DNA from 2 places in the Streptomyces sp. NPDC008137 genome. Region 1 is predicted to be linked to the other one. Evidence: riboswitches for the same ligand, from Rfam matches in the RefSeq annotation. Region 1 holds a riboswitch; the other holds the start of a gene.

The links. Region 1 has a riboswitch for glycine ahead of gcvP (aminomethyl-transferring glycine dehydrogenase). Riboswitches for the same ligand answer to the same signal wherever they lie in the genome.
Region 2: linked by a shared signal. The riboswitch ahead of gcvT (glycine cleavage system aminomethyltransferase GcvT) and the one ahead of gcvP (aminomethyl-transferring glycine dehydrogenase) in region 1 are both predicted to bind glycine.

Annotation. Positions count from the first base shown of each region.
Region 1 covers NZ_JBIBHN010000018.1:150,450-164,672, forward strand. The annotation lists gene ACFZBT_RS26095 (DUF5999 family protein) at 290-496, shown strand; gene ACFZBT_RS26100 (substrate-binding domain-containing protein) at 707-1,741, shown strand; gene ACFZBT_RS26105 (endo-1,4-beta-xylanase) at 1,756-2,820, opposite strand; gene ACFZBT_RS26110 (ABC transporter permease subunit) at 2,894-3,727, opposite strand; gene ACFZBT_RS26115 (ABC transporter permease subunit) at 3,724-4,722, opposite strand; gene ACFZBT_RS26120 (extracellular solute-binding protein) at 4,729-6,021, opposite strand; gene ACFZBT_RS26125 (amino acid transporter) at 6,467-8,446, shown strand; partial or broken gene ACFZBT_RS26130 (MerR family DNA-binding transcriptional regulator) at 8,751-9,033, shown strand; partial or broken gene ACFZBT_RS26135 (ATP-binding cassette domain-containing protein) at 9,085-9,253, shown strand; partial or broken gene ACFZBT_RS26140 (TOBE domain-containing protein) at 9,333-9,506, shown strand; gene gcvP (aminomethyl-transferring glycine dehydrogenase) at 9,519-12,404, opposite strand; glycine riboswitch at 12,581-12,676, opposite strand; gene ACFZBT_RS26150 (PRC-barrel domain-containing protein) at 12,790-13,164, shown strand; partial or broken gene ACFZBT_RS26155 (DNA polymerase IV) at 13,116-14,223, opposite strand, start outside.
Region 2 covers NZ_JBIBHN010000007.1:51,493-65,715, reverse strand. The annotation lists gene ACFZBT_RS13790 (TetR family transcriptional regulator) at 1-489, shown strand, start outside; gene ACFZBT_RS13785 (acyl-CoA thioesterase domain-containing protein) at 1,116-1,976, opposite strand; gene ACFZBT_RS13780 (TRIC cation channel family protein) at 2,133-2,807, opposite strand; gene ACFZBT_RS13775 (dipeptide ABC transporter ATP-binding protein) at 2,872-3,987, opposite strand; gene ACFZBT_RS13770 (oligopeptide/dipeptide ABC transporter ATP-binding protein) at 4,023-5,105, opposite strand; gene ACFZBT_RS13765 (ABC transporter permease subunit) at 5,102-6,112, opposite strand; gene ACFZBT_RS13760 (ABC transporter substrate-binding protein) at 6,204-7,970, opposite strand; gene ACFZBT_RS13755 (ABC transporter permease) at 7,979-8,977, opposite strand; gene ACFZBT_RS13750 (enhanced serine sensitivity protein SseB C-terminal domain-containing protein) at 9,307-10,107, opposite strand; gene ACFZBT_RS13745 (enhanced serine sensitivity protein SseB C-terminal domain-containing protein) at 10,246-11,034, opposite strand; gene ACFZBT_RS13740 (AAA family ATPase) at 11,653-12,360, opposite strand; glycine riboswitch at 12,504-12,604, shown strand; gene gcvT (glycine cleavage system aminomethyltransferase GcvT) at 12,778-13,899, shown strand; gene gcvH (glycine cleavage system protein GcvH) at 14,035-14,223, shown strand, end outside.

The DNA.
Region 1 (14,223 bases):
GAAATGGCCCCCGACCCGACGTGACTAGCCCTATCCGGCCACTGCGAACCACCCGAAGTGACAGTCCAGTTGGGATGAACCGTCCGCGCGGGTGATGCGTCCTGAATCTGTGAGAAGCGGTGCCGCGAAATCCCTGCGGAATGACGCCCGTGGGGCAACACTGGGTTCCGACCACTTATCACGGGGGGGGGCGGCCATGAACGACACTTCTAGCCGCGGAACAGACACGACGACCGACTCAGCCGACTCAGCCACCTCATCCATGACGACAGAGCGAAAGATCCCACCCATGTGCCAGCACCAGACACCGTGCCCGTCAGCCGAATCCGCCGACCGGGAGTCCGCCCGTCTCGTGGCGCACCACCCGGAGCAGGGGTGGAGCCTGCTGTGCAACGGCGTGGTGCTCTTCGAGGACACCGGTGAGCTGCTGCCCGACGGCCGGATCATCGCCCCGCACCGTCCACTGGCCGGCAGCCAGGTGATGACGGCTGCCTGAGGGCCGCCGGGTGGGGTGACGCCCGCCCGCAGAGATGAGGGGCCGGCGCAGGACACCCTGCGACCCGGCCCCGACGCATGTCCGGGGGTCGTCACTCCTCGTCATCACCCGCGACTTCTCCGTCCCCGGCTCGTGCGCCTTCCCACGGCTGCCCGTTTTCCGGAAGACTCCTGGAAGTTTCGCGGTCACCCGTCGACGGAGGTGGGGCAAGTGGCAGCACGTGAGGCCGACGCCGAGGGCAAGGTCACGATCACGGAGATCGCCCGGCAGGCCGGCGTCTCCGTGCCGACCGTGTCCCGGGTCGTCAACGGCCGGTCCGACGTGTCACCCAAGACCCGGGCCCGGGTCGAGGAACTGCTGCGCCGGCACGGCTACCGCAAGCGCCCGGCGGCTCCGGGCACCCGTGCGGCCCTGCTCGACCTGGTCTTCAACGACCTCGACAGTCCCTGGGCCGTGGAGATCCTCCGCGGGGTGGAGGAGGTCGCGCACGCGGCGGGGGTCGGCACGGTGGTGTCGGCCATCCACGGGCGGTCGGGCGACGCCCGCGAGTGGATGCGCAACCTCCGGGCCCGTGCCTCCGACGGCGTCATCCTCGTCACCTCGGCGCTGGAGCCGACGCTCCACGATGAGCTGCGGATCCTCGGCGTCCCGCTGGTCGTCGTCGACCCGGCGGGCTCCCCCGCCCTGGACGCACCCACGATCGGCGCCGCGAACTGGTCGGGCGGCATGGCCGCCACCGAGCATCTGCTCTCCCTCGGCCACCGCCGGATCGGCCTGATCGCCGGCCCGCCGCGCCTGCTGTGCTCCCGGGCCCGGCTGGACGGCTACCGAGCGGCCCTCGAAGGCGCCGGTGTCGCGACGGACACGTCCCTCGTCGTCCCCGGCGACTTCCGCCCCGAGTCCGGCTTCACCGCCTGCACCACCCTGCTCGACCTGCCAGAGCCGCCGACCGCCGTGTTCGCGGCCAGCGACCAGATGGCACTCGGCGCGATCGAGGCCCTGCGGCGGCGCGGGCTGCGGGTGCCGCAGGACATGAGCGTGGTCGGTTTCGACGACCTTCCGGAAGTCCGCTGGTCGTCTCCCCCACTGACCACGATCCGCCAGCCCCTCGCCGACATGGGCAAACTCGCCGCCCGCACGGCCCTCCGCCTGACCCGCGACGAGCAACCGGACTCGCCCCGGGTGGAGCTGGGGACGGACCTGGTGGTGCGGGCGAGTACGGCTCCTCCGGCCGGGAGGGGCTGACGGCCCCGCGCCGCCTACCTCCCCCCGAGCGCCTCACGCAGCGCGAAGTACGCCGGCTTCGGCCTGAGCTGCTCGTCCCACGGAAGGGCCGCGCCCTGGCCCGGGAAGAACGCGGGGATCCACGAGTACTTGTCCGTGTAGTCCCAGAGGGTGACTCCGACGCACCGGCGTACCGCCAGGCACGCCTCGGTCAGGTCCCGGTACCACTCCGCCTGCTGGGCCAGCTTCTCCTCCGTCGCGGGCAGAATCATCCGTACGTCGACCTCGGTGAGCGAGGTGTCGAGGCCCAGCCGGGAGAAGCGCCGGAGGTTGTCCTCCAGAGTGGTGGGATAGCCGTACTGGAGGGCGAGGTGGGCCTGGAGGCCGATGCCGTGCAGGGGGACGCCCTCGGCCTTCAGCTCCTTGGCCAGCTTGTAGTACGCGTCGCTCTTCGGGCCGATCCCCTCGATGTTGTAGTCGTTGAGGTACAGCTTCACGCGCGGATCGGCCTGGTGCGCCCAGCGCAGCGCGTCGGCGATGTACCCGGGCCCGAGCGTCTTGTAGAAGACCGACTCCCGGTACGTACCGTCCTCGTTGAACGCCTCGTTGACGACGTCCCAGGCGAACACCTTGCCCCGGTAGTGCCGGACCTCCGCCTGCACATGCTTCTTCAGCACGGCCCTCAGCTCCGGCGCCGTCCATTCCCGCCCCGTGAGCCACCCGGGCAACTGGCTGTGCCAGACCAGGGTGTGGCCGCGCACCTTCTGCCGGTTGGCACGGGCGAGGTTCACGATCTCGTCGCCCTTGGAGAAGTCGAACACGCCCTGCTGCGGCTCGGTCGCGTACCACTTCATGCCGTTGCCGGGCGTGATCTGGTCGAACTCGCTGCCGAGCAGCGCCTTGTACGGCGCGTCGACGAGCTCGGGATTGTCGGTCGCGCTCCCGAAGTAGCGGCCGTGGCGCTGGGCGAGGTCCGCGAGGGTGGGTTCCTTGCCGTGCTCCTCGCCGGCCTGTGCCGCCGGGCCGGCGGCGACGCCTCCGGCCACCAGCACGGCGGCCAGCGCCCCGGCGAGTCTGAGCCGTATGGCGGTCCTGCGCATGGTCGACTCCTCACGATTCGCGATCCGTTCGGATCGGATCAGGTGGGTGGGTGAGCCGTACGTCCGCGGCGCGTCAGCCTTTCGTGGCGCCCGCGGTGAGGCCGCCGACGAGCTGACGCTCGGCGACCGAGTAGAAGGCCAGGGCCGGGACCATCGCCAGCACCAGATAGGCGAAGACCTTGGCGTACTCCGCGGAGTACTGCCCCTGGAACTGCTGCACTCCGATCGGCAGCGTCCACCACTGCGCGTCGGTGAACACCAGCAGCGGCAGGAAGAAGTTGTTCCAGCTGGTGACGACGGCCAGCACCGAGACCGTGCCGAGCGCGGGCCGCGCCATGGGCAGCAGTACCCGCCAGAAGAAGCCGAACGAGCTGCACCCGTCGAGCGTGGCCGCCTCCTCCAGCTCACCGGGGATCTGCCGGAAGAAGCCCCGCAGGATGATGATGGTCATCGGCAGCCCGAAGGCCGCCTGCGGGAGGATCACGCCGAGCGGGTTGTCCAGCAGTCCGAGGGAGCGCAGCAGCAGGAACAGCGGCAGGGCCGCCACCGCGAACGGGAACATCAGCCCCATCGTGAAGAGCGTGAACAGCGCCTCCCGGCCGCGGAAGGCGAACCGCGCGAAGGAGAAGGCCGACAGGGCCGAGACCGCGACGACCAGGACGGTCGTGCCGACCGCGATCAGCGTGCTGTTGGCGATGAGCCGCCAGAAGTCACCCGAACCGAGGATCTGCGTGTAGTTGGAGGTCACCCACGACTCGGGCATACCGACCGGGTTGCGGGACAGCTCGTCGGTGGACTTGAAGCCGGAGAGCGCGGCGTAGACCAGGGGGACGGCCATGACCGCGCCGACGGCGACCAGGACGAGGTGCAGCGGAAGGTTCCGGCCGCTCTTCTGACGGGATGTCATTTTCCGTCCCCCCGCATGGTCGTGGTGGCCCCTTCCAGATCGCGCCGGAGCACGAACCGCTGGTAGGCGAGGGCGAAGACGAGGCTGATGCCGAACATGACCACGCTGATCGCGCTGGCGTAGCCGACCTGGTACCGCTTGAAGCCGTACTGGAACATGGTCACGGCCATGGTCTCGGAGTGGTGGTCGGGACCGCCCGCGGTGGTCACCCACACCAGGTCGAAGAGCTGGATGGACCCGATGACCGACAGGAAGACGCTGATGCGCAGAGTGGGCGCGAGCAGCGGCAGCGTCACGTTGCGGAAGCGCTGCCAGGGACCGGCCCCGTCGATGAGCGCCGCCTCGGTCAGCTCCCTGGGGACGGCCTGGAGTCCGGCCAGGTACAGCATCATGTGGAAGCCGAAGTACTTCCAGGTCATGACCAGGAACAGGGTCGCCATGACCATGGACGGGTCGGCGAACCACTCCCCGCCGACCCCCTCCAGCCCGATCCTGCCGAGGAGCTGGTCGGCGAAGCCGTCGTCCGGGGCGAAGATCATGCCGAACAGGATTCCGGTGATCGCCTCGGACAGGACGTACGGCGCGAAGAACAGCATCCGGTACACCGCCCGGCCGCGCATGCGCTGGTTGAGCAGGACGGCCATGGCGAGCGCGAACGGCAGCTGAAGGACGAGCGACAGCACCACGAGAACCAGACAGCGCCACAGGTCGCCCAGGAAAACCTCGTCCTGGAAGAGCCGGGTGAAGTTCTCGCCGCCGACGTAGTCGGAGGGCATGCCGAAGCCGCCCCAGCGGAAGAACGCGGCGTACAGGGCGAAGAGCATCGGCAGCAGCACGAGCCCCATGAACAGCACCAGGGCGGGCAGCTGGAAGCCGGTCGCGGTCAGCCAGTTCAGCGCGCGTCGCCTGGCCCGGCTCCGGGGCCGGTCCGCGGCCGGTGGCGGAGGGCCGGCGTCGGGGCCGGTCCGTCGGTCCGGCAGGAACGTGGAGGTCATCGCCGGCTACTGCTCTTCCTTCGCGGTCCTGGTGATCGACTGGGCGACCTGACCGGGGGACTTGGAACCCGCGATGAGTGCGGCGACGCTGTCGTTGACCTCCTGGCCGACGGCGGGCGCGTAGGCCTGGTCGAGGTAGAGCTGGAAGCCGGTGGCCTTCTTCAGCTGCTCCTGTACGGCCTTGATGTTGGGGTCGGCGATGGCGCTCTCGGCCGCCGGGACCACGGGGAGGACACCGGTCTTCTTGACCAGTTCCAGGTCGGTGGCCTCGGAGGCGAAGAACTTCAGGAAGTCGACGGCCGCCTGCGGGGCGCCCCTGCGCACGGCGTGCCCGCCGCCTCCGCCGAACACCTCGGTGCGGGCGCCCTTGCCGCCCTCGACCGCGGGGAACGGGAAGAAGCCGAGGTCCTTGCCGAGCCCCTTGCCCGCGTCGGCCTGCACCACGGGGGCCCACTGGCCCATCAGCTCCATGGCGGCCTTGCCGTTGCCGACGGTGGCGGCCTGGCCGGTGGGCGAGGAGTAGGCGGCGCCGAGATAGCCCTTCTGGAACGGCCGCAGGCTGACGAGTTCGTCGAGGTGCCCGCCCGCCTCGACGAAGGGGGCGCCGGTGAAGTCCTTGGCGTCGTAGGCCTTCTGCAGCGCGTCGGCGCCGGCGGTGCGCATCGCGAGGTAGGCCCAGTAGTACATGCCGGGCCACTTCTCCTTGCCGGCCAGGGCGAGCGGCGTGACCTCGGCGGACTTCAGCTTCCGCACGGCGTCGAGGAAGCCGCTCCACGTGGTCGGGGGCGCACTGATGCCGGCCTTCTCGAAGAGCGCCCTGTTGTACCAGAAGCCGATCATGCCGATGTCGAACGGGATGCCGTAGACCCGCTCGTCGAGCAGGTACGGCTCCCTGGCGACCGGGAGCAGGGCGTCGCCCCACGGCTTGGTGCTGTCCGTGAGGTCCTCGACGAGTCCGGCGTCGACCTGCTGCTTCAGGACTCCGCCGCCCCAGGTGTGGAAGACGTCGGGCAGCTTCCCTGAGGAGGTCAGGGCCGTCATCTTCGACTTGTAGGCGTCGTTCTCCAGCTGAACGATCTTTATCTTGACCTTGGGGTTCTGCGCCTCGAACTTGCGGGCGAGCGCGGCCCAGACGCTCTTGGTCGGCTCGGTGGTGGAGATGTTCCACCATTCGATCGTGGTCGTCCCGGACGACCCTCCGTCCGAGTCTCCGCCGCATGCGGTCAGTGCCGTCATCCCCAGACCGGCCGCGGCGGAGGCCGCCAGGAAGCCGCGGCGGGACAGTGCCGGGTCGCCCATCATGCTCCTCGAAAGTTTCGGATGAACTTCAGAAAGATGCGTCGTTGCCGCACCCTAGAGACAGCCCCCAAAGGGTGACAACCCCTCGTGCACGGTGAATCACTCCGCAAGACGAGCGCATGAGGCGGGGACGAAACATTCGAGCTACCTAACGAACCTTACGGAGTTCATCCGACCGGCGATCACACAGGGTGTTCAGCTGCGGGCCCGCCTCGGACACCCGCCGTCGCACGGATGGACCGCTCGACAGCCGTCCCACCCGCCCTCAGCTCACGTTTCACACCCCTGGCACCCCGGCTGGAGGCGTCCGAAGCCGAGTCTTAACGGAAGCTTGACGCGCTCAGCCCGCTCATCCACGGGCCACGACGTCACGCTCCGCTTACGCTGAGCGGGCCGTCCAGTGATGGCCGGAAATACCCTGCGCCGCCTCTCGGGAGCACCCTGCATGGCCACCACTGAGCATCTGCCGGCGAGCCGTACGGAGCCCACCCCACCCAGTCGCCTGCGTGCCTGGATGCTGGAGGGCCTGTCCGACATGGGCAAGGGCGGCGGCCACACCGGACCCCACGCCGAACCGGAGCCCCCGCACAAGGGCCAGCCCTGGTGGCGGGTCATGTGTCTGACCGGCGTCGACTACTTCTCCACCCTCGGCTACCAGCCGGGCATCGCGGCCCTCGCCGCCGGACTGCTCTCCCCGGTCGCGACGATCGTGCTGGTGATCGTCACGCTGGCGGGGGCCCTGCCGGTCTACCGCCGGGTGGCCGAGGAGAGCCCCCACGGCGAGGGCTCGATCGCGATGCTGGAGCGGCTGCTCTCCTTCTGGCAGGGCAAGCTGTTCGTGCTGACCCTGCTGGGCTTCGCCGCCACCGACTTCCTGATCACCATCACCCTGTCGGCCGCCGACGCCTCCACCCACCTGGTGGAGAACCCGCACCTGAACAGCGCCCTGCACGACAAGCAGTTGCTCATCACCCTGATCCTGGTCGCGCTGCTCGGCGCGGTGTTCCTCAAGGGCTTCCTGGAGGCCATCGGGGTCGCGGTCGCCCTGGTGGGCGCCTACCTCGCGCTGAACGCGGTCGTGGTGGTCGTCGGCCTCTACCACGTGGCCACCGCCGGGCACGTGGTCACCGACTGGTCCAGCGCCCTCACCACCCAGCACAGCAACATATTCGTCATGATCGGCGTCGCCCTGCTCGTCTTCCCGAAGCTGGCCCTCGGCCTGTCCGGGTTCGAGACCGGCGTCGCCGTGATGCCGCACGTCAAGGGCGACGAAGGCGACACGGAAGAGCACCCGAAGGGTCGCATCCGGGACACGAAGAAGCTGCTCACCACGGCCGCTCTCATCATGAGCGTCTTCCTGATCACCACCAGCTTCATCACCACACTCCTCATCCCCGAGAAGGAGTTCGAGCCGGGCGGTCAGGCCAACGGACGCGCACTGGCCTATCTGGCCCACGATTACCTGGGCAACGCCTTCGGCACCGTCTACGACGTCTCGACGATCGCCATCCTGTGGTTCGCCGGGGCCTCCGCGATGGCCGGCCTGCTCAACCTGATGCCGCGCTACCTCCCCCGCTACGGGATGGCCCCGCACTGGGCCCGCGCCGTGCGCCCGATGGTCATCGTCTTCACCCTGATCGCCTTCCTGGTCACCTGGATCTTCGACGCCGATGTCGACGCGCAGGGCGGCGCCTACGCCACCGGTGTACTGGTCCTCATCAGCTCCGCCGCGATCGCGGTGACCATCGCCGCCCGCAAGGCCCGGCAGCGGAACTGGACCATCGGCTTCGCGGTCATCTCAGCGGTGTTCCTCTACACGACCGTGCTCAACGTCATCGAGCGCCCGGACGGCGTGAAGATCGGTGCCTGCTTCATCGCCGGGATCATCCTGGTCTCCCTGCTGTCGCGGCTGGCCCGGGCGTTCGAGCTGCGCGTGACCAGCGTGTCGCTGGACAGCATGGCGGAACGTTTCGTCCGTGACATGGCCAGCCGCAGGATGCGGTTCATCGCCAACGAGCCCGACCGGCGCGACATCGCGGAGTACCGGGACAAGATCGAACAGATCCGGCAGGACAACGACGTGCCCGGGCAGGAGGATTTCGTCTTCGTCGAGGTGACGGTCACGGACCCGTCGGAGTTCGAGGCCGGCCTGACCGTACGCGGCGAGGTGCTGCACGGCCGCTACCGCGTGCTGACCCTGGAGTCCTCCTCCGTCCCCAACGCGCTGGCCGCCCTGCTGCTGCACGCCCGCGACCTGACCGGCTGCACGCCGCACATCTACTTCGAGTGGACCGAGGGCGGACCCTTCACCAACCTCCTGCGGTTCTTCCTGTTCGGCCAGGGCGAGGTCGCCCCGGTGACCCGCGAGATCCTCCGCGAGGCGGAACGCGACCGGAGGCGGCGGCCGCGGGTGCACGTCGGCTGACCGGCCGACAGGCGCGTCGGCTCCAGCTCCCGGCCGGGTCACCGGCTTCAGGGCACCGCCGCCCGTCTCCAGGTCGACGTGCAGGGTGTCCTGGGTGATCACCGCTTCGGTGAAGTCGAGCGTCACCTCACCGAACGACGAGCGGATCTCCAGGCGCCGAGGCACCACCCAGGCGTAGCGCGCCGGGTCGAGGCCCCCTGCTGCTCGATCCGGACGAGCTCTTCGCCCACGACGGGGCACCCGCCCACGACCTCGGGCGATCCCCCGGTTCGCGAGAACTCTCCCGCCCCCTTTCGTGACCGGCATGCAGTCCTACACGATCGGCCCGGCAGCACGACTGCTCGGCGTGAGCCCGGGCACCGCCCGGCGCTGGGCGGACGCGGGCCGCGTCACCACCCACCGCGACGAGGCCGGTCGACGGCTCGTCGACGGACGGGACCTGCCGCCTTCTCGGTCGAACTCGCCGGGTCCGGCACCGCCGAAAGGGACGCCCCCTATACCTCGGCCCGCAACAACTGGGCCTGGAGGTGGGCATGGAGGCGACGGCCCGCGTGAAATCGACGAACGTCCACATCGACCACGTCTGATCCCCCTACGAACGCACATCACACCCGTCAGTCCGGTCACCGCCGCCCCTCCCTGGCGACGTCATCGCACTGCTCGCCCCCAAACGGCGCGGGCAAGACCACCGCCCTGCGCGCGCTCGCGGACCTCGCGCCGCTCACGTCGGGCCGTCCGGCACTGGACGGCACGCGGCTGGACCGTCCCCCGCCCGAGTCCCGTCCGGTGGGCGTCGTCTTCCAGGACAGACACACGGCGACCAGATTCGCGCCGACCTCACCACGGTCTCCGCGTCCGAACTCGATCTGCACCCCGGATCACCGTGGAGGGCAGCGAACTGGCGGCGGCGATCACCAAGGACGCCGCAGAGGACCTCCGCCCGTCGCCCGGAACCCAGGTCGTCGCCCTGATCAAGTCGACCGAGGTGTCACTCGCCCCCGCACGACGGAGAGCCCCCGCACGACGGAGGGGCCCCGCGTGGCGGAGCCCCTCCCTCTGACCTGCCGGTCGATCAGTCCTCGTACGCGTCCAGCGGCGGGCAGGAGCAGACCAGGTTCCGGTCACCGAAGGCCTGGTCGATGCGCCGCACCGGCGGCCAGTACTTGTCGGAGGCCGCGACTCCGGCCGGGAAGACGGCCTCCTCACGGCTGTAGGCGTGCTCCCACTCCCCGGCGAGCGCGCCGGCGGTGTGCGGGGCGCCCCGCAGCGGGTTGTCGTCCGCGGGCCACTCACCGGAGCCGACCTTCTCGATCTCCGCGCGGATGGCGATCATCGCCTCGCAGAACCGGTCCAGCTCGGCCAGGTCCTCCGACTCGGTCGGCTCGATCATCAGCGTCCCGGCCACCGGGAACGACATCGTCGGCGCGTGGAAGCCGTAGTCGATCAGCCGCTTGGCCACGTCGTCGACGCTCACGCCGGTCGCCTTGGTCAGCGGCCGCAGGTCGATGATGCACTCGTGCGCGACGAGCCCGCCCGGGCCGGTGTAGAGCACCGGGTAGTGCGGCTCAAGCCGCTTGGCGATGTAGTTGGCGCTGAGCACCGCCACCTGCGTGGCCCGCTTCAGCCCCTCGCCGCCCATCAGCCGGACGTACGCCCACGAGATCGGCAGGATGCCGGCCGAGCCCCACGGCGCCGCGGAGATGGGGCCGACCCCGGTCTCCGGGCCCGCCTCGGGCTGCAGCGGATGGTTCGGCAGATACGGCGCGAGGTGCTCGCGCACCGCCACCGGACCTACGCCGGGCCCGCCACCGCCGTGCGGGATGCAGAAGGTCTTGTGCAGGTTCAGATGCGACACGTCCCCGCCGAAGTGCCCCGGCTTGGCGAGCCCCACGAGCGCGTTGAGGTTGGCCCCGTCGACGTAGACCTGCCCGCCCGCCTCGTGCACCTGCGCGCAGATCTCGGAGACGTGCTCCTCGAACACGCCGTGCGTGGACGGGTAGGTGATCATCAGCACGGCCAGCTCGTCACGGTGCTGCTCGATCTTCGCCCGCAGGTCCTCGACGTCGATCTCGCCGTCCTCGGCGGTCCTGACGACGACGACCTTCATACCCGCCATCACCGCGCTCGCGGCGTTGGTGCCGTGCGCGGACGAGGGGATCAGGCACACGGTCCGCTGCTCGTCCCCGTTGGCCCGGTGGTACCCACGGACAGCGAGCAGACCGGCGAGCTCACCCTGCGACCCGGCGTTCGGCTGGAGGGACACCTTGTCGTACCCGGTGACCTCGGCGAGGCGTTCCTCCAGCTCGTGGATGAGCGTGAGGTAGCCCTCCGCCTGCGCCGCGGGCGCGAAGGGGTGCAGCTGCCCGAACTCGGGCCAGGTGACCGGCTCCATCTCCGTGGTCGCGTTGAGCTTCATGGTGCAGGAGCCCAGCGGGATCATGCCGCGGTCGAGCGCATAGTCACGGTCGGCCAGCCGGCGCAGGTAGCGCAGCATGGCGGTCTCGGAGCGGTACTGGTGGAAGACCGGGTGGGTCATGTACTCGTCGGACCTCAGCAGGGCACCCGGAAGCCCGTCCTCCGTGGCGGCGTCCAGCGCCTCGACGACGCCCTCGACCCCGAACGCGGCCCAGACGGCACGCAGCTGGGCCCGCGTCGTGGTCTCGTCGCAGGAGATCGAGACGTGGTCGGCGTCGACGAGACGGAGGTTGACCCCGTTCCGCTCCGCGGCGGCCACGACCTCGGCGGCCCGGCCCTCGACGCGCGCGGTCAGGGTGTCGAAGTAGGCCCCGTGCACGACCTCGACACCACCGTTCACGAGCCCGGCGGCGAGGACCGTGGCATACCGGTGGGTGCGCCGCGCGATGCTCTTCAGGCCCTCCGGCCCGTGGTAGACGGCGTACATACCGGCCATCACGGCGAGCAGCACCTGAGCCGTACAGATGTTACTGGTGGCCTTCTCACGACGGATGTGCTGCTCACGCGTCTGCAGCGCCAGCCGGTAGGCCTTGTTCCCGTCGGCGTCCACGGACACGCCGACGAGCCGCCCGGGCAGGCTGCGCGCCATCTTCTCCCCGACGGCCATGTAACCGGCGTGCGGTCCGCCGAAGCCCATCGGCACGCCGAACCGCTGCGTCGTCCCGACCGCGATGTCCGCGCCGAGCTCACCGGGCGACTTCAGCAGGGTGAGCGCGAGCAGATCGGCGGCGACGGTGACCAGTGCCCCGAGTCCGTGCGCCTGGTCGATGACCGGCTTGATGTCCCGTACGGCTCCGGAGGCGCCCGGGTACTGGATCAGCACGCCGTTGATCTCGCGCTCGGCGACCTCGGCGGGGATGCCGTCACTCAGGTCGGCGACGACGACCTCGACTCCGGTCGGCTCGGCCCGGGTCTCGATCACGGCGATGGTCTGCGGCAGCGCGTCCGCGTCGACCAGGAACAGGCCCTTCTTGTTCTTGCCCAGCCGCCGCGACAGCGCCATGGCCTCGGCCGCCGCGGTGCCCTCGTCGAGCAGGGAGGCGCCGGAGGTCGGCAGTCCGGTCAGGTCGGCGACCATGGTCTGGAAGTTGAGCAGCGCCTCGAGCCGGCCCTGCGAGATCTCCGGCTGGTACGGCGTGTAGGCCGTGTACCAGGACGGGTTCTCCATGACGTTGCGCATGACGACCGGCGGCGTGAACGTGCCGTAGTAGCCGAGCCCGATCATGGAGCCGAGGACCTGGTTCCGGTCGGCGAGGGAGCGCAGCTCGGCGATCACCTCGGCCTCGCTGCGTGCGCCCGGCAGGTCCAGCGCCTCGGCGCTCTTGATCACGGCCGGGACGGCGGCGACCGTGAGCTCGTCCAGCGAGCCGTAGCCGACGTGCGCGAGCATCTTGGCGCACGCCTCGTGGTCGGGGCCGATGTGGCGCTGCTCGAAGGGGACTGCCTCTTCGAGTTCGGAGAGCGGAATGCGATGGGCGGTCATATGCGGAGGCCTCCTGGTCTGACACGACCTTCGAGGGGCACCACGACACGGGTACCCGGACGGCCTCCCCCTCTGTCATGTCAACCTGAGAGCTTCACCGGATCGCCCGAAGGCCTCCGGCTTTCACCGTCGGTGAGGGCGGAAGCCGTGACATCCGCCCTGCTTTCCAGAGTGACCTCGTCCGTGCGGTACGTGGGCCTGAGAGATTCCGGGGAGGATTTGCTCCTTCGGCGCCTCCGATGGTGTCTGGAGGACTCTCCCGCACGGGGTCAGCAGCCGTTGTCAGCCTACCAGCGCGGTCAACGCACGAACCTTCGAGTGGCCGCCTCCTCGATTGTGCCGTTTTGTAGTGGTTACGGATGAGTTGCGACCATGTGGAGGGCCCGTGCGAACCGATATCGATCCGCGCAACCTGATCGGCCGCAAGGCGTTCGACCGCAACGGGACCAGGATCGGCACGATCGACGAGGTCTACCTCGACGACGCCACCGGCGTCCCGGAGTGGGCGGCCATACGGACCGGCCTGTTCAGCCGGGACGCGTTCGTCCCCCTCGAACCCAGCGAGCTGATCGACGGCGCCCTCCACGTGCCCTTCGACCGCGCCCTGATCAAGGACGCCCCCGACTTCGGCGTGGGCCGCCACCTCTCCCCGGAGCAGGAACTCCAGCTCTACCACCACTACGGCCTAGACGTCGCCGCCCCTCCCCCGCTTCAGGACCACCAGTTCGGCAAGCTGGCGGGCACGGACGAGACGGCCTGAAGCCCCGGCAAACCTTCTAAGGAGCTGCGGAGCGCAGCCCCACACCCCCGGAGTCACCATCCGGCCCATCGCCCCCCTCAGACTCTCGTAACACCAAAGGCAGCGGATCCGCCGGCTCCAGCTCCGGATCGTCGACCCGGAAGGTCCGCACCCGCCCGGGCTCCGAGTCGGGCGTCTCGAACCGTACGGTGACCCGCCCCAGGCCACTGCCCTGCACCCACCCGTGCCCGAATCCGGCGTGCCGCACATCGTGCCCGGCGGGCCAACGCCGCTCGGCCGGCGCGGGCTGCACCTCCACTGGCGCAGCCGCGTGTTCCTCGACCGGGCCCTCCGCGACCGCCCGCTCCCCGGCCGCCTGCGCGAACAGGTCCTCCTGCGTGTAGTCGGCGAGCCCGCTCACCCCCACGCCGAGCAGCCGCACCCCGCCCGTCGTGTCGACCGAGTCCAGCAGTCTGGCCGCCGCCTCACGGATCACCCCGGGATCGTCCGTCGGCCCGCGCAGCGTCTCGGACCGGGTGCGTGTCGAGAAGTCGTACCGCCGCACCTTCAGCACGATGGTCCGCCCGGACAGCCCGGCCCCGCGCAGCCGCCGCACACAGCGGTCGGCGAGCCGCTGCACCTCCAGCCCGACCCGAAGCCGGTCGTGGATGTCCACGTCGTAGGTGTCCTCGACCGACACAGACTTCGCTTCCCGCTCCGCCACCACGGGCCGGTCGTCCCGGGCAAGAGCCATGGCGTAGAGCCCGTGCCCGTGCGCCTTCCCCAGCAGCCGGACCAGTTCGTCCTCACCGGCCTCGGCAATCTCCTCGACCGTGGTGATCCCGGCCCGCCGAAGGTGGTCGCCGGTGGCCGGTCCGACTCCCGGCAGGGTCCGCACCGACATCGGCCCCAGCATGGCCCGCTCCGTCCCCGGCTCGATCATCACCAGCCCGTCGGGCTTGGCCTGCTCCGAGGCGATCTTCGCGAGCATCTTGGACGCGGCCAGCCCCACCGAGCCCGTGAGCCCTGTGACGGCTCGGATGTCCGCACGCAGCTTCACCCCGGCCAGCCGCGCCGACC
Region 2 (14,223 bases), on a different contig from region 1:
TTCTACCGGCACTTCCGCTCGACGGCGGATCTGGGCGTGGCCCTGGTCGAGGAGGCGCTGGGCAGCCTGCACCCGATGATCCGGACGACGGTGTCCGCGACCGGCGACCACGAGGAACGCGTCACGCGCGCCATCGAGCTGATCGCCCGTCACGTCGACGGGTACCCCGCACATGTCCGGTTCATCGCCCGTGAACGGCACGGCGGAGTCCAGCCGGTGCGGGAGGCGATACGGGAGCAACTGGCCCGTTTCGCCCAGGAGGTCAAGGAGGAGCTGGCCAAGGACGCGGTGTCCGAGGGCTGGACCGAGGACGACCTGCTGATGCTCGCGCATCTCTACGTCGACCAGATGCTGATCACGGCGTCGCTCTTCCTGGAGGCGCTGGAGGGCCCGGAGAAGGAGCGCGCGGAGCGGACTCGGCATGTCACGCGGGTGGCGACCCGCCAGATGCGGCTGATCGGCCTCGGCCGCCACCACTGGCTGGACTGACACCCGGCGCGCGACACAGCGGGGCGGCACGCCCGCTCGCCGGGCGCGCCGCCCCTGACGTATTCCGGAGGGCCCCGGCCGGACCCTCACACCCCTGCGCCTACTGCTCCTTCTGCGCCTGCGGGGTCTGCTGCCCCTGCCCGCCCGAGGTCTGACCGCCTCCGGGCCCACCACAGCCTCCACCTTGGCCGCCACCCTGGCCACCGCCGGGACCACCCTGCCCGCCGCCCTGAGCTCCGCCCGGCGCACCGCTGGGGGCGCCCGAAGGCGGCCCGGACGGCGCACCCGACGGCTTGGCACCTCCGGAGGCGGCGCCAGACGGCGCACCGGAAGGAGCCCCCGAGGGCGCACCGGACGGTGCGCCCGAAGGCGCCCCCGACGGCGCCTGGCAGGCCTGCTGCTGTCCGGAGCCGCCACTGTTCGAGGACGACGAGGAGTCACCCGAGCCGCAGGCCACCAGGGCGAGAGGCGACAACGCCAGCAGGGCCACGGCAGGGAGGAGACGAGCACGCTTCATGAGAGACAGCTCCAGGGAAGGTGAGGAAGTCCTGAGGCGAGCACTCAACCAACGCCGCTCAGGACTCCCCTCGGGACGCCCTGTGATCTGTCTGTCAGTGAAGCGAAGTTCAGCCGAGCCGGACCCGGGCGAGCTGCCGGGACTGGGCGACCAGCCGGTCGGCGCTGTCCCAGACCTCGGCGTCCTCCTCCAGGAAGCCGCCGGCGAGGTTGCGCGTGGTGATCGAGACGCGCAGGGGGCCCGGTGCCGGGCGGCAGCGGACGTGCACCGTCAGCTCGACCGTGGGGACCCAGCCCTTCAGCCCGATCTCGAAGGCGGTCGGCGGCAGGGCGTCCACCGCGAGCAGCAGGGAGAGCGGGTCGTGGTCGCGGCCGTCCGCGAGCCCGAACCAGGCGCGCATCTCCCCCTTGCCGGACGGCTGCCCGAGGGCCCAGCCCAGCGTCGACGGGTCCAGCTTGAGCATCAGGCGGTCGGCGATGGCCGAGCTGCCGTCGACCGGGGCGGGGCCGTCCTCCGGGCCGAAGCAGTGCTCCATCGGCGGGATCGCGGGCGGCTCGGCCGTCGTACGGACGTCGTCGGGCAGGGCGTCCAGGTCACCGTAGGAGGCGAGGACGCGGATGCGTTCGACCTCGCGACCCTCGTCGTCGTACTGGAAGAGCGAGGCCTGGCCGGTCGACAGGGTGCGGCCGGTGCGGACGACGTCCGTGCGGACGACCGCCGGGCCGGGCTGGGACGCGGTCAGGTAGTGCGCCGAGACGGTGAACGGGTCGGCGTGCGGCAGGGCGTCCGCGAGCGCGCGGCCCAGGACGGCCAGCAGATAGCCGCCGTTGACGGCGCTGATGATCGTCCAGCCGGCGGAGAGGTCGATGTCGTAGACGCCGGGCGCACGGGGGGTGAGCGCGGTGTCGCGGTCGAACTCGCTGTCGCCGATCGTGGCCCGGACGGTCGGGGCGGTGGCTGCTTCTGGCATGGCTGAACAGTACAAGAACCAGCTACTAAGCGGTAGCTTTCTCGACTTGGCGAACTCCCCCTACTTGGAGCGCGGGCGGTCACACCCTGGCGCTGTGGCGGCCGCAGGTGGTGCCGGCGTTCCGTCGGCTGACGGAGATGACCGGCCGCCGGCCCGTCACGGCAGGAGGGGCTGCTCCTCCTCGCTCACCGTCGACCGCCGGTGCCATGCCCGCGGAGCTCGCCAGTGGTATCGCATCGCGAGCAGCCGCAGCACGAAGGCGGTGACCACCGCGAGGGCGCTGGTCAGCGGGGACAGGACGTCGTAGTGGATGCACAGCACGATCATCGTGGCGCCGACGATCGCCGGAACCGCGTAGAGGTCGCGGTCCCAGCGCAGCAGCGAGGGCACCTCATTGGCGAGCACGTCCCGCAGCACTCCCCCGCCCACGGCGGTCGCCATCCCCAGACAGGCCGAGGCGGTCAGGCCGAGCCCGTACTCGTACGCCTTCGTCGTCCCGGCGACGCAGAACAGCCCGAGGCCGGCCGCGTCGAAGACGTTCACGGCGACCTGGATGCGTTCCACATGCGGGTGCAGGAAGAAGACCAGGAGGGTGGCGAGCAGCGGGGTGAGGAAGTACCCCAGGTCCGTGAAGGCGGCGGGCGGTACGGCCCCGATGACCAGGTCACGGAAGAGACCGCCGCCCAGCGCGGTGACCTCGGCGAGGACGGCCATGCCGAACACGTCGAAGTTCTTCCGGACGGCCAGCAGAGCGCCGGAGATCGCGAAGACGAAGATGCCGATCAGCTCGAGCGAGTGCTGGACGGACGGGGTGAAGAGTTCCTGGAGCACCCGAACATTTTTACCCACGGCCGAGCCCCCGCCCCCAGGTGCGGGGGCGGGGGCTCGGGCGGAGTCACTTCTCCACAGGTGAGCCGTTGTTCTCCGCGGCCTCGTGGGCCGAGGAGAGCAGCTTGGTGTCCTGCGGCTGCTGGTCCTCGAAGTTCTCCGGGTGGTGGCAGGCGACCCGCTGCCCGGCCCGCAGCTCCTTGAGCGGCGGCTCGGTCGTCTTGCACATCTCGGTCGCCTTCCAGCACCGGGTGTGGAAGCGGCAGCCGCTCGGCGGGGCGATCGGCGAGGGCACGTCGCCCCTGAGCAGGATGCGCCCGCTCTTGGTGCCCCGGCGCTTCGGATCCGGTATCGGCACGGCCGACAGCAGGGCCTTGGAGTAGGGGTGCATCGGCGACTTGTACAGCTGGTCGCGCTCGGCCAGCTCGACGATCTTGCCGAGGTACATCACCGCGATCCGGTCCGAGACGTGCCGGACGACCGACAGGTCGTGCGCGATGATCACATACGTCAGACCCAGTTCCTCCTGGAGGTCGTCCAGCAGGTTCACCACCTGCGCCTGGATCGACACGTCCAGCGCGGAGACCGGCTCGTCGGCCACGACCAGCTTGGGGTTGAGCGCGAGCGCGCGGGCGATGCCGATGCGCTGGCGCTGGCCGCCGGAGAACTCGTGCGGATAGCGGTTGTAGTGCTCGGGGTTGAGACCGACCACCGACAGCAGCCGCTGGACCTCCTTCTTCACCCCGCCCTCGGGCTCGACACCCTGGAGCCTGAAGGGGGCGCCGACGATCGTGCCGATCGTGTGCCGGGGGTTCAGTGACGAGTAGGGGTCCTGGAAGATCATCTGCACGTCACGGCGCATCGGGCGCAGATCGCTCGTGCCGAGGTGCGTGATGTCCTTGCCCTCGAACTCGACCGTGCCGCCGGTCGGTTCGAGCAGCCGGGTGATCAGCCGGCCCATGGTGGACTTGCCGCAGCCCGACTCGCCCACGACACCGAGCGTCTCGCCCTTGCGGACCTCGAAGTCGATGCCGTCGACGGCGCGCACCGCGCCGGTCTGCCGCTGGAGCAGGCCCTTGCGGATCGGGAAGTGCTTCTGCAGGCCGGTCACCTTCAGCAGGACATCGCCGTCGGCGGTGGTGTCCTTGGTGAGGGTGCTCCCGCTGGTGTCCGGTTTGCTCACCGTTGTGCCGTCTTCGCTCACCGTTTTGTCGTCGCTCACAGCTTCGGCGCAATCTCTTCGGTCCAGATACGCTCCCGCTGCTCCTGGGTCATGTGGCAGGCGGCCCAGTGCCCGCCGCCGACCTCGGTCAGCTCGGGGCGGACCGTGCGGGTGACGTTGTCCTTCGGGAGGTCCGCGTACGGGCAGCGCGGGTTGAAGGCGCAGCCGGACGGGAGGTTGATGAGGGAGGGCGGCGCGCCCTTGATCGGGATGAGGCGGTCGGTCTCCTCCCGGTCCATACGCGGCATCGAGCCGAGCAGACCCCAGGTGTAGGGGTGCCGGGGCTCGGAGAACACGTCCTCGGCGGAACCGCGCTCCACGCACCGGCCGCCGTACATGACCAGCAGGTCGTCGGCCATCTCGGCGACCACGCCCAGGTCGTGGGTGATCATGATGACCGCGGAGCCGAACTCCTTCTGCAGATCGTGGATCAGATCGAGGATCTGCGCCTGCACGGTGACGTCCAGGGCGGTGGTCGGCTCGTCGGCGATGAGCAGCTCGGGGTTGTTCACCAGCGCCATGGCGATCATCGCGCGCTGGCGCATACCGCCGGAGAACTCGTGCGGGTAGCCGTCCACGCGCTTGGCGGGCTCGGGGATGCCGACCCGGTCGAGCATCTCGATCGCCCGCTGCTTGGCGGCCTTCTTGCTGACGTCGTGGTGGACCCGGTACGCCTCGACGATCTGCTGCCCGACCGAGTAGTAGGGGTGCATCGCCGACAGCGGGTCCTGGAAGATCATGGCCATTTTCCGGCCGCGCAGCCGCCGCACCTCGTCGGGGTCGGCCGCGATCAGCTCCTGGCCGTCCAGCCACACCTCGCCGGAGACCTTGGCACGGGCCGAGCGGTGCAGGCCCATCAGTCCGAGGGAGGTGACGGACTTGCCGGAGCCGGACTCGCCCACGATGCCCAGGGTCTTGCCCTTGCGCACATCGAAGCTGACGCCGTCCACCGACCTGACCAGACCGTCGTCCGTGTCGAAGTGGATGCGCAGATCCCGCACGGACAGGAACACGTCGTCCGCGGTGGACGGGGCGACGGGGTCCGGTTCGCCGAGCGCGGCTTTGTCGAGCTTGCTCACGAGTACCTCACCCGGGGGTCGATGGCGGCGTTCACCAGGTCGACGATCAGATTGCAGAAGACGATGAAGAACGCGGCGACCATGGTCACACCCATGATGATGGGCAGGTCGTTCTGCTGGATGGACTGGATGGCGTAGGCCCCGATGCCCTGCAGCGAGAAGACCGTCTCGGTGAGCACCGCGCTGCCGACCAGCAGACCGAAGTCCATACCGAAGATCGTGACGATCGGGGTCAGCGCGGAGCGCAGGCCGTGCTTCGCCACGACCGTGCTCTCCTTCAGCCCCTTGGCCCTGGCCGTCCTGATGTAGTCCTCGCCCATCGTCTCCAGCATGCCCGCCCGGGTGAGCCGGGCGTAGAGAGCGGAGAAGAGGAAGGCGAGGCTGACCCAGGGCAGGATCAGGTGCCAGGCCCAATCCGCGGGGTTCTCGGTGAACGGGACGTAGTCGACGCTGTCCCAGATGGGGATCTCGTAGACGAAGAGCGCCAGCAGGATCTGGCCGGTGAAGAAGATCGGGAGGGAGACGCCGGAGAGGGCGATGAACATGGCGGTGCGGTCGATGGGCTTGCCCTTGCGCAGCGCGGAGATCACACCCGTCGTCACACCGAAGACCACCCAGATCACCGCGGCGCCGACGGCCAGCGAGAAGGAGACGGGGATCCGCTCCTGAAGCTCGGGCCACACCTCGACGTGGTTCTTGAACGAGTACCCGAAGCAGGGTGCGCTGCAGTGCGTCGCGTCGGGACCGAACTTGTAGTCGGCGCCGATCACGATGCCCTTGATGAAGTCCCAGTACTGGACGTAGACCGGCTGGTCCAGGCCGAGGTTCTGCTTGATCGCGGCGACGGACTCGGGGTTCGCGTCCTTGCCGACGTACTGGGTGGCCAACTGGTCGGCCGTCTGGCCCCCGAGGCGGGGCACCAGGAAGAAGATGGCGAAAGTGACTGCGCTGACCACCAGCAGCAACAGCACCGCGCCCATGACGCGTCGGAGGATGTACGCAGCCACAGCTGTACGGCCCCGGGTGGCCGCGGCGGGATCGTCCGCCGCGGCCACCCGGTGCCTTCACCTGCCTTTCGAAAGGATCCGGCCTGCTGGCTTACTTCGCGGAGCTCATCAGCAGGTAGTCGTACATGCCGAGGTAGGCCTGCGTCACCGTGACGTTGGCCGCGGACGTCGGCCTGAGCAGCAGGTTCTTGCGGTAGATGACGGGAACGACCGAGGCGTTGTCGAGCACCATCTTGTCGATGTCACCCCAGGCCTTGGTGCGGGCCGCGTCGTCGGTGTTGGCGATCGCGTCCGTCAGGGCCTTGTTGATCTTCGGGTCGTCCAGCTCCATCAGGTTGTTGCCGCCCGAGGGCTTGATGGCCGCACCGTTGATGATCTGGTCGAGGAAGCCGTAGCCGGTCGGCCAGTCGGCGCCCCACGCCATCGAGAGCATGCCGAGCTTGTTGTCGTGGACGTAGCTCGGGACACCGGCGAAGTTGGAGAAGTACTTGCCGGAGGGGAACTGCTTGATCTCGACGTTGATGCCGATCTTCTTCAGCGACGCCTGGACGGCCGTGGCCTGCGCGACCTCGGCGGGCCGGTCGGAACGGGCCGTCAGGATCGTGTTGAAGCCGTTCGGCTTGCCGCACGCCTTCAGCGCCGCCTTGGCCTTGGCCACGTCGCCCTTGTGACCCTCGGTCGCGTAGGTGTCGAACTTGGTGTAGCCGTTGACCGACGGCGGCAGCAGCGTGGTCGCCACGTCGCCCTTCGGCGAACCGCCCATGGCGTCGAGCACCGACTGCTTGTCGAGGCCCCACTGCACGGCCTTGCGGCAGTCGGCGTTGTCGAACGGCTTCACGTTCACGTTCAGCGCGATGTACTGCGTCGCACCGGCGTACGAGCTGTCCGTCTGGTTGGCGTACTTGCCGCGCAGCACCTTCGGCTGGGTCTGCGGCTGCACACCCGTGCCGGCCGCGTCAGCCGTGATCTTGTCGGAGAGCAGGTCGTTGTCGACCGTCACCGGGTTGACCTTGAACTTGATCGTGACCTTGTCCGGCAGGGCCTTGCGGATCGGGTCCGTCTTGGCGTCCCACTGCTTGTTGCGCACGAGGGTGGCGCCGCGGCCCTCCTGGTAGGACTGGAACTGGTACGGGCCGGTGGACTGGATGGCCTGCACGTACTTCGCGCCGGTGTCCTTCGACTTCTGCACCGGGGCGGTCTGCGAGAACGTCGCCAGGTAGTCGAAGTCGGCGAACGGCTGCTTCAGCTTGAAGACGATCGTCTGGTCGTCCGGCGTCTCGATGGACTTGATGCCCTCGGCGGACTTGTCCTTGTACGGGCCCTTGTACTTGTCGCCGCCCTCAAGGTACGCCTTGAAGTACGTCGGCCCGTTGGACAGCGCCTCGGGCGCGAAGTTGGAACGCTCGATGGCGTACTTCACGTCCTTGGACGTCACCGGGGTTCCGTCCTGGAACTTCACACCCGTACGCAGCTTGTACGTCCAGGTCTTGGCGTCCGGGCTGGACTTGCCGAGGCCCTCGGCGAGGTCCGGCACGACCTCCAGGCCGTCCTTGCCCGCCGCCGGTTTGAACGTGGTGAGCGTTCTGCCGTAGAGGCGGGAGAAGTTCTGGACCCAGCCGTAGTACGTGTTGCCCGGGTCGAGCGAATCGGGCACGTCCGAGTGCTCGTACGAGACCGTCCCGCCCTTCTTGTCCGACGCGTTGACGATCGAGTTCAGCGCGGCGTCCTTCTTGCCGCTGCCTCCCCCGTCGTTGTCGTCACCTCCGCCGCCGCACGCGGCAGCACCCAGCGACAGTGCCAGGACCGACGCAACGCCGGCGGTCACCCTTCTCGTCTTCACCTGAGGAAGCCCCCTCATTCGATGGATCACTTGCTGCGAGGGTCGAGGGCGTCACGCAGCCCGTCACCCAGCAGGTTGAAGGCCAGGACGGTGATGAAGATCGCCAGTCCGGGCACGAACATGTACTGCGGATCAGCCGTGTAGAGATCCACAGCGTTGCTGAGCATGCCGCCCCAGGAGGCCTGCGGCGGAGCGATGCCGACACCGAGGAAGCTCAGCGCGGCCTCGAAGAGGATGTTCGTCGGGATGATCAGCGTCGAGTAGACGAGGATCGGCGCGACGAGGTTGGGGAGCAGTTCCCGGAACAGGACGTACGGGCCGCGTGCTCCGAGGCTGGTAGCCGCCTCGATGAACTCCCGCTTGCGCAGGGTCATGGTCTGCGCCCGCACGATGCGGCCGATGTACGGCCAGCTGAAGAAGCCGATCACGAAGATCAGCACGCAGATGCGCAGGGACAGGCCGTCGAGACCGAAGAAGCCGTCCTGCACCGATGCCGAGATCGAGATGGCGAACAGCAGCAGCGGGAACGCCAGGAAGGTGTCCATCATCCGGCTGATGACGCTGTCGATCCAGCCGCCGTAGTAGCCGGCGACGACACCGAGCACGGTGCCGATGCACACGGACAGCAGCGTGGCGCCGCCCGCGACCAGCAGGGAGACCCAGGAGCCGTCGATGATGCGGGCGAGCATGTCCCGGCCGTACTGGGGGTCCACGCCGAGCGGGTGGTCCCAACTCATGCCTCCCCAGCCGCCCTTGGGTGCGAGCAGCGCGGGGTCGATGAGGTCCTGGTTGAACTTGTTGGGATCGAGGTTGAAGATCCACTGGATCGGCTTGGAGAACACCGCCATCAGCACGAGCAGGATGACGACGACGCCTCCCGCCATCGCCACCTTGTCCCGCTTGAAGCGCATCCAGGCGATCTGGGTGAGCGAGCGCCCCTCGATCTGGCTCTTCTTGACCCCGGCGAGCACGGCCTCGGGCTGTGCTCCGGCTTCCGCCCCGGTGGTCTCGATCGGTGCGGTCACGGTGCGATTGACCCCTCTCGACCCGGCGATCGCCGAGCCCCTGGCTGCCGCTGTAGCGGTTTTGTTTGTCTCGTACACGAGACCGACCCGGCCCGTGTCTTGCGGGGAGTCTTCAACGCTTTGGCGATCTGTTGCCAGACTTGGCGATGAAAGGATGCGTAAACGTGATGCTGTCTGCGAGGTTCCGTTATCCGGACAACGGGTAGCAGGGGTCGGACGCGCTGCGACAGGGGCATATTAGGACAGAACCGCTCTATCTGGCCTTATCTACGCGCGGAGAGTTGAACGGTTGTCGCGTTACGGAACGGCTTCGCGGGACCTGGGGCGGGTCAGTACCTGCCCTGGGCGGGCGGGTATCCGTAGCCGGAAGCCGGGGCCTGGACGGGGGCCGTGGCGTGGGCCTCTCGGTCGTAGAACGGGCGTGCGCCGGCGCGCAGCCACATGGCGACCGGGTCGTGCTCGTCGGACATCGCGACGGTCGACACGGGGAGCCCGTCCGGTACGGCGCCGAGGGACTGCTGCATCATCGCGCGCACCGAATCCACGGCCGGCGGCGAGGTGTCGTAGACGTCGAGCCCGATGGCCAGATACGGCGCCCCGAGCGCGGGTTGCACCCAGGCGCGGCGCAGCGAGCGGACGGCCGGGGTGCGGTGGGCGTTCTGCGCGAGCAGGGCGTAGAACTGCGGGATCTCGATGGCCGGTTCGGACAGCCGGAGGGGCCCGGCGGGCTGGCGGTCCAGGCCCATGGCGATCCGGCGCAGGTCGAGCCAGGGGATGCCGACGCCGCCGCCGGGGGCGTGCGGGTTGAGCCAGAGGCCGTAGTGGTCGGGGTAGAGGGCGCGGGCCACGTCGATGCCGTCGACGACCTCGTAACTGCGGTTCCAGCCGCTGGCCGAGAGTTCCTGCGCGGAGGTCACACAGGGGGCGTAGCCGCAGCGCTCGACCTCCATGTTTCCGTACTGGGCGTCGGGGGATCCGGCCTGGCCCTGCCACAGGAGCATCCAGATCTGGCCGCTGTGGGGGGTCGCGAGCGCGCGCAGGAGGGCCTCATAGGCGTCATAACGCCCGGGCGTGACCTGGCGCAGCATGTGCTCGACCTGTCCGGCCGCGGCCGTGCCGCTCGCGCTCACCTTTACCGCCCCTTCGTACAACGCCTCGACCGTGCCCTAGCTTAAGCCCGCTCGGGAGCCCGGAGCTTGGTGCCGTCGGGCGGGTGCGGGTCGTGTGTGGTTGATCGCGCAGTTCCCCGCGCCCCCGGGCCGGTTGCCCTACCGCTGGTAGAAGGGCCGGACCCTGTCTCGCATCCACTCGCCCACCGGGTCCTCCGCCACGTCCAGGAGGACCAGGTTGACCGGCCAGGGGGGCGGGGCGGCGGTGACGGCGCGGGTGAGGGCGTCCAGCGGGAGGGCGCGCAGGTCGCCTTCCCACTGGGAGAGTTCGACGCCGACGAACATCACCGGGTCGGCCGTCTCGATCGCGGCGAGGCAGCGGCGGGCGGTGACGACGACGCCGATCGCCTCGAACTCGGCGGACGCGGCGGCGAGGAAGTCCACCGGGTCGTCCTGCCAGTCGGGCTCGAAGAGGCGGACCCGGCCGCCGCTCGCGGGGCCGTCCAGCGGGGTCCGGCCGGCCCGGCACAGTTCGGCGACGGCGGGCGGCGGGAGCGGGATGCCGACCACACCACCGGGGTTGACGGCGATCCCCGCGTGCGGGGGCAGACCACGGGCGAACTCCACGGCCGGGGCGATGGTGTACGACATGTGCGAGCCGACGACCTGGCGGAACTGCTCCTCGGAGCTGAACACCGGCACGAACGCCTGGCCCTCGATCTCGATGCCGGGGAGGTCGAGGGGGCCGCTCTGCGGGCCGCCGCCGCTGGGCAGCGGGATCCACACGAAGCTCCGGCCGAGCACCTCGACGATCCGCCCGCCGGCCGACGGACCGGCGCCGAGGGAGGCCGAGAGCACCTCCTCCAGCTCGTTGCCGGGCCATCCGCCGTGCGGGTGGGTCTGCGTCTGCGCCGGGAAGTCCGCGGAGAAGTCCGCCGGGAAGTCCATCTGCCTACCGCCTGCCTGAAACCACTGCTGTGGCTCAAAGGCTAGCGGCTCGGGAACGGCGGACCGCCACCCCGTGAACCACGGCCGGGGCCGCGAGCGGCGGGACGGCGCCTTCCGGGCTCGCCGACCACGGACGCCTGCCCCATACACGGGGTTTATTGACGGCAGACACCTGCCACGTGCACACGACTCGGCCCCGCGGGCGGACCGGGCCGTGTGCCCAGCGCATCGACCACGGATGCCTGCCGCACGCAGGCGGCCCAGGACAACAGGCGGGCGGGATGGGCTACCCGGCGCAAGAGACCGCGCGGATGCCTGTCCTATACACGCGGTTCGCCGACCGCAGCGCCGTCGACCGTGCTCGCGGGCTCACCGACCGCCGCTGACGCGGGCCCGCCGCTCGGGGCCGCACGCGGAGGGTGAGGGTTTGTGCTTCCCGGCGCGCGCCTGCCCCACGCACACAGGGGCCGCAGACGGACGGCCCGGGCTCCCCGGACGCCCGACCGCGGATGCCGCCCCAGGAGAAGGGCTAACCACCCCCGGCAGCCTGCCCGTGAACCGCGGCTCCCCCGCCGCGGACCGCCGTGCCCGTGAACGCCCGCCCACCGGCCAGGGCCGTCAGCCCGCGAAGCCGATGCGGTGGAGGGTGTTCGCCGCGTCGCGGTCGGCGAGGATCGCCGAGCCGCAGCCGGACGGCAGTTCGCCGCGTTCGACCTCGCGGAGCAGGTGGGTGGTGGCCGCGCGGTGACGCAGGAACGCGTAGCGCGAGACGCCCCGGCCGCGGTCGCGCTGGCCGGCCAGGGCCTGCTCGGGGGTGACGTCGAGCATCAGCAGGTGGAGCGTGCCGCCCCGGCGGCGGGCCTCGCGGGCGAGCCAGCGGCGGACCCAGGCCTGGGTGCCGCAGTCGTGCACGACGACACCCTCGCCGGTGCGCAGGGCGCGACGCAGCCCGGCGTAGTGGGCGAGGCGGACCAGCGGGCGGTAGACCGCGTACGGCAGGGCGCGCGGCATACGGCGGTCCCAGTGGTCGCGGGTGTCCTGGGAGTCGATGCGCCGGCCCGGCACGGCGCGCCGCATCAGCGTGGACTTGCCGCTGCCGGGCAGGCCCGTGACCACGACGATGTCGCGGGGCCCGAACAGCAGCGCGTGCGGGCCGCGGCCGGCGCGCTCGCGCAGATCGCGGACGACCGGCACCGGCTGCGGGCCGCAGGCCGCGCGCACCGGAGCGGCCGGCTGCTCGGGCAGCGCGATGCCCGACGTCGTGGCGTACGCGGTGGTCCTGTTCACCGTGATCGTCCTCCCCTGGGGCCAGGTACGGAGTCCCATGCCCGCCGAGTGTAAAGAGAAGGTAATGCCCGATGTCTCTGGTTTTAGTCCTCTTCCTGCAACAGCCCTGCTACAGGGTGGTCCCCCTGCCACCCCGCGACGATGCGTGCAATGATGTGCCCGCCAACTGCATACCGGCCGTTTGAATCCGCGCGGGAGAGTCCCCAGCACCGTCCGACGCTGGGGCGCCGAAGGAGCAAGTCCCTCCCTTGAATCTCTCAGGCCCCGTTACCGCGCGGGCGAGGCACATCTGAAAAGCGGGCCGCAGCCTTCCCCGGAGTCCGGGGAAGCGGCGTGGCCCCACCCAAGGTGCAAGCCGTTGACCCGCGCGGTCATGGCGAACCTCTCAGGTTCCGATGACAGATGGGGAGGAACGACCTCGCCCGTCATGCCTTATGCCTTGGGAGACGACCGACCGTGAGCAGTACAGGAGAACTCCGCCACACCGCGCTCGATGCCCTGCATCGTTCGCTCGGCGCGACGATGACCGACTTCGCCGGCTGGGACATGCCCCTGCGCTACGGCTCCGAGCGCGACGAGCACAACGCCGTACGCACGAAAGCCGGGCTGTTCGACCTCTCCCACATGGGCGAGATCACCGTCACCGGGCCAGGGGCCGCCGCCCTCCTCGACCACGCGCTGGTCGGCAACATCGGCGGGGTCAAGCCCGGCCGCGCCCGCTACACCATGATCTGCCAGGCCGACGGCGGCATCCTCGACGACCTGATCGTGTACCGGCTGGCCGAGCAGGAGTACATGGTCGTCGCGAACGCCTCCAACGCCCAGGTGGTCCTGGACGCGCTGGTGGAACGTTCCGCCGGCTTCGACGCCGAGGTGCGCGACGACCGGGACGCCTACGCGCTGCTCGCCGTGCAGGGCCCGGAATCCCCGGGGATCCTGAAGTCCCTCACCGACGCCGACCTCGACGGCCTGAAGTACTACGCGGGTCTGCCCGGCACGGTCGCGGGCGTCCCGGCCCTCATCGCCCGCACCGGGTACACCGGCGAGGACGGCTTCGAGCTGTTCGTGAAGCCGGAGCACGCCGTGGAGCTGTGGCAGGCCCTCACCAAGGCGGGCGAGGGCGCCGGTCTGGTCCCGTGCGGGCTGTCCTGCCGTGACACGCTGCGCCTGGAGGCGGGCATGCCGCTGTACGGGCACGAGCTGAGCACCTCCCTGACGCCCTTCGACGCCGGGCTCGGCCGGGTGGTGAAGTTCGAGAAGGAGGGCGACTTCGTCGGCCGCGAGGCCCTGACCGAGGCCGCCGCGCGCGCCGAGCAGAACCCGCCGCGCGTCCTGGTCGGCCTCGTCGCCGAGGGCCGTAGGGTCCCGCGCGCCGGGTACCCGGTCGTCACCGGCGGCGAGGTGATCGGCGAGGTCACCTCCGGCGCGCCCTCCCCCACGCTCGGCAAGCCGATCGCGATGGCGTACGTCGACCCCGCGCACGCGGCTCCCGGTACACCCGGTGTGGCCGTGGACATCCGGGGCAGTCACGAGCCGTACGAGGTCGTGGCGCTGCCGTTCTACAAGCGCCAGAAGTAGAGACCGGCCAAGCGCCGGAAGCGGACACCGGCACGCGGGCCGCCACAGCGGTCCCGGGCGTCTCATCCCCGCTCACCAGCGGTCCCCTTCATCAGCATTCACCAGCACTCCCGCGCGTACAGGAGAATCCAGGCCATGAGCAACCCCAAAGAGCTGCGCTACAGCAAGGAACACGAGTGGCTGTCGGGCGCCGAGGACGGCGTCTCGACGATCGGCATCACGGAGCACGCGGCGAACGCGCTCGGCGACGTCGTCTTCGTCCAGCTCCCGGAGGTCGGTGACACCGTGTCCGCGGGCGAGACCTGCGGCGAGCTGGAGTCGACC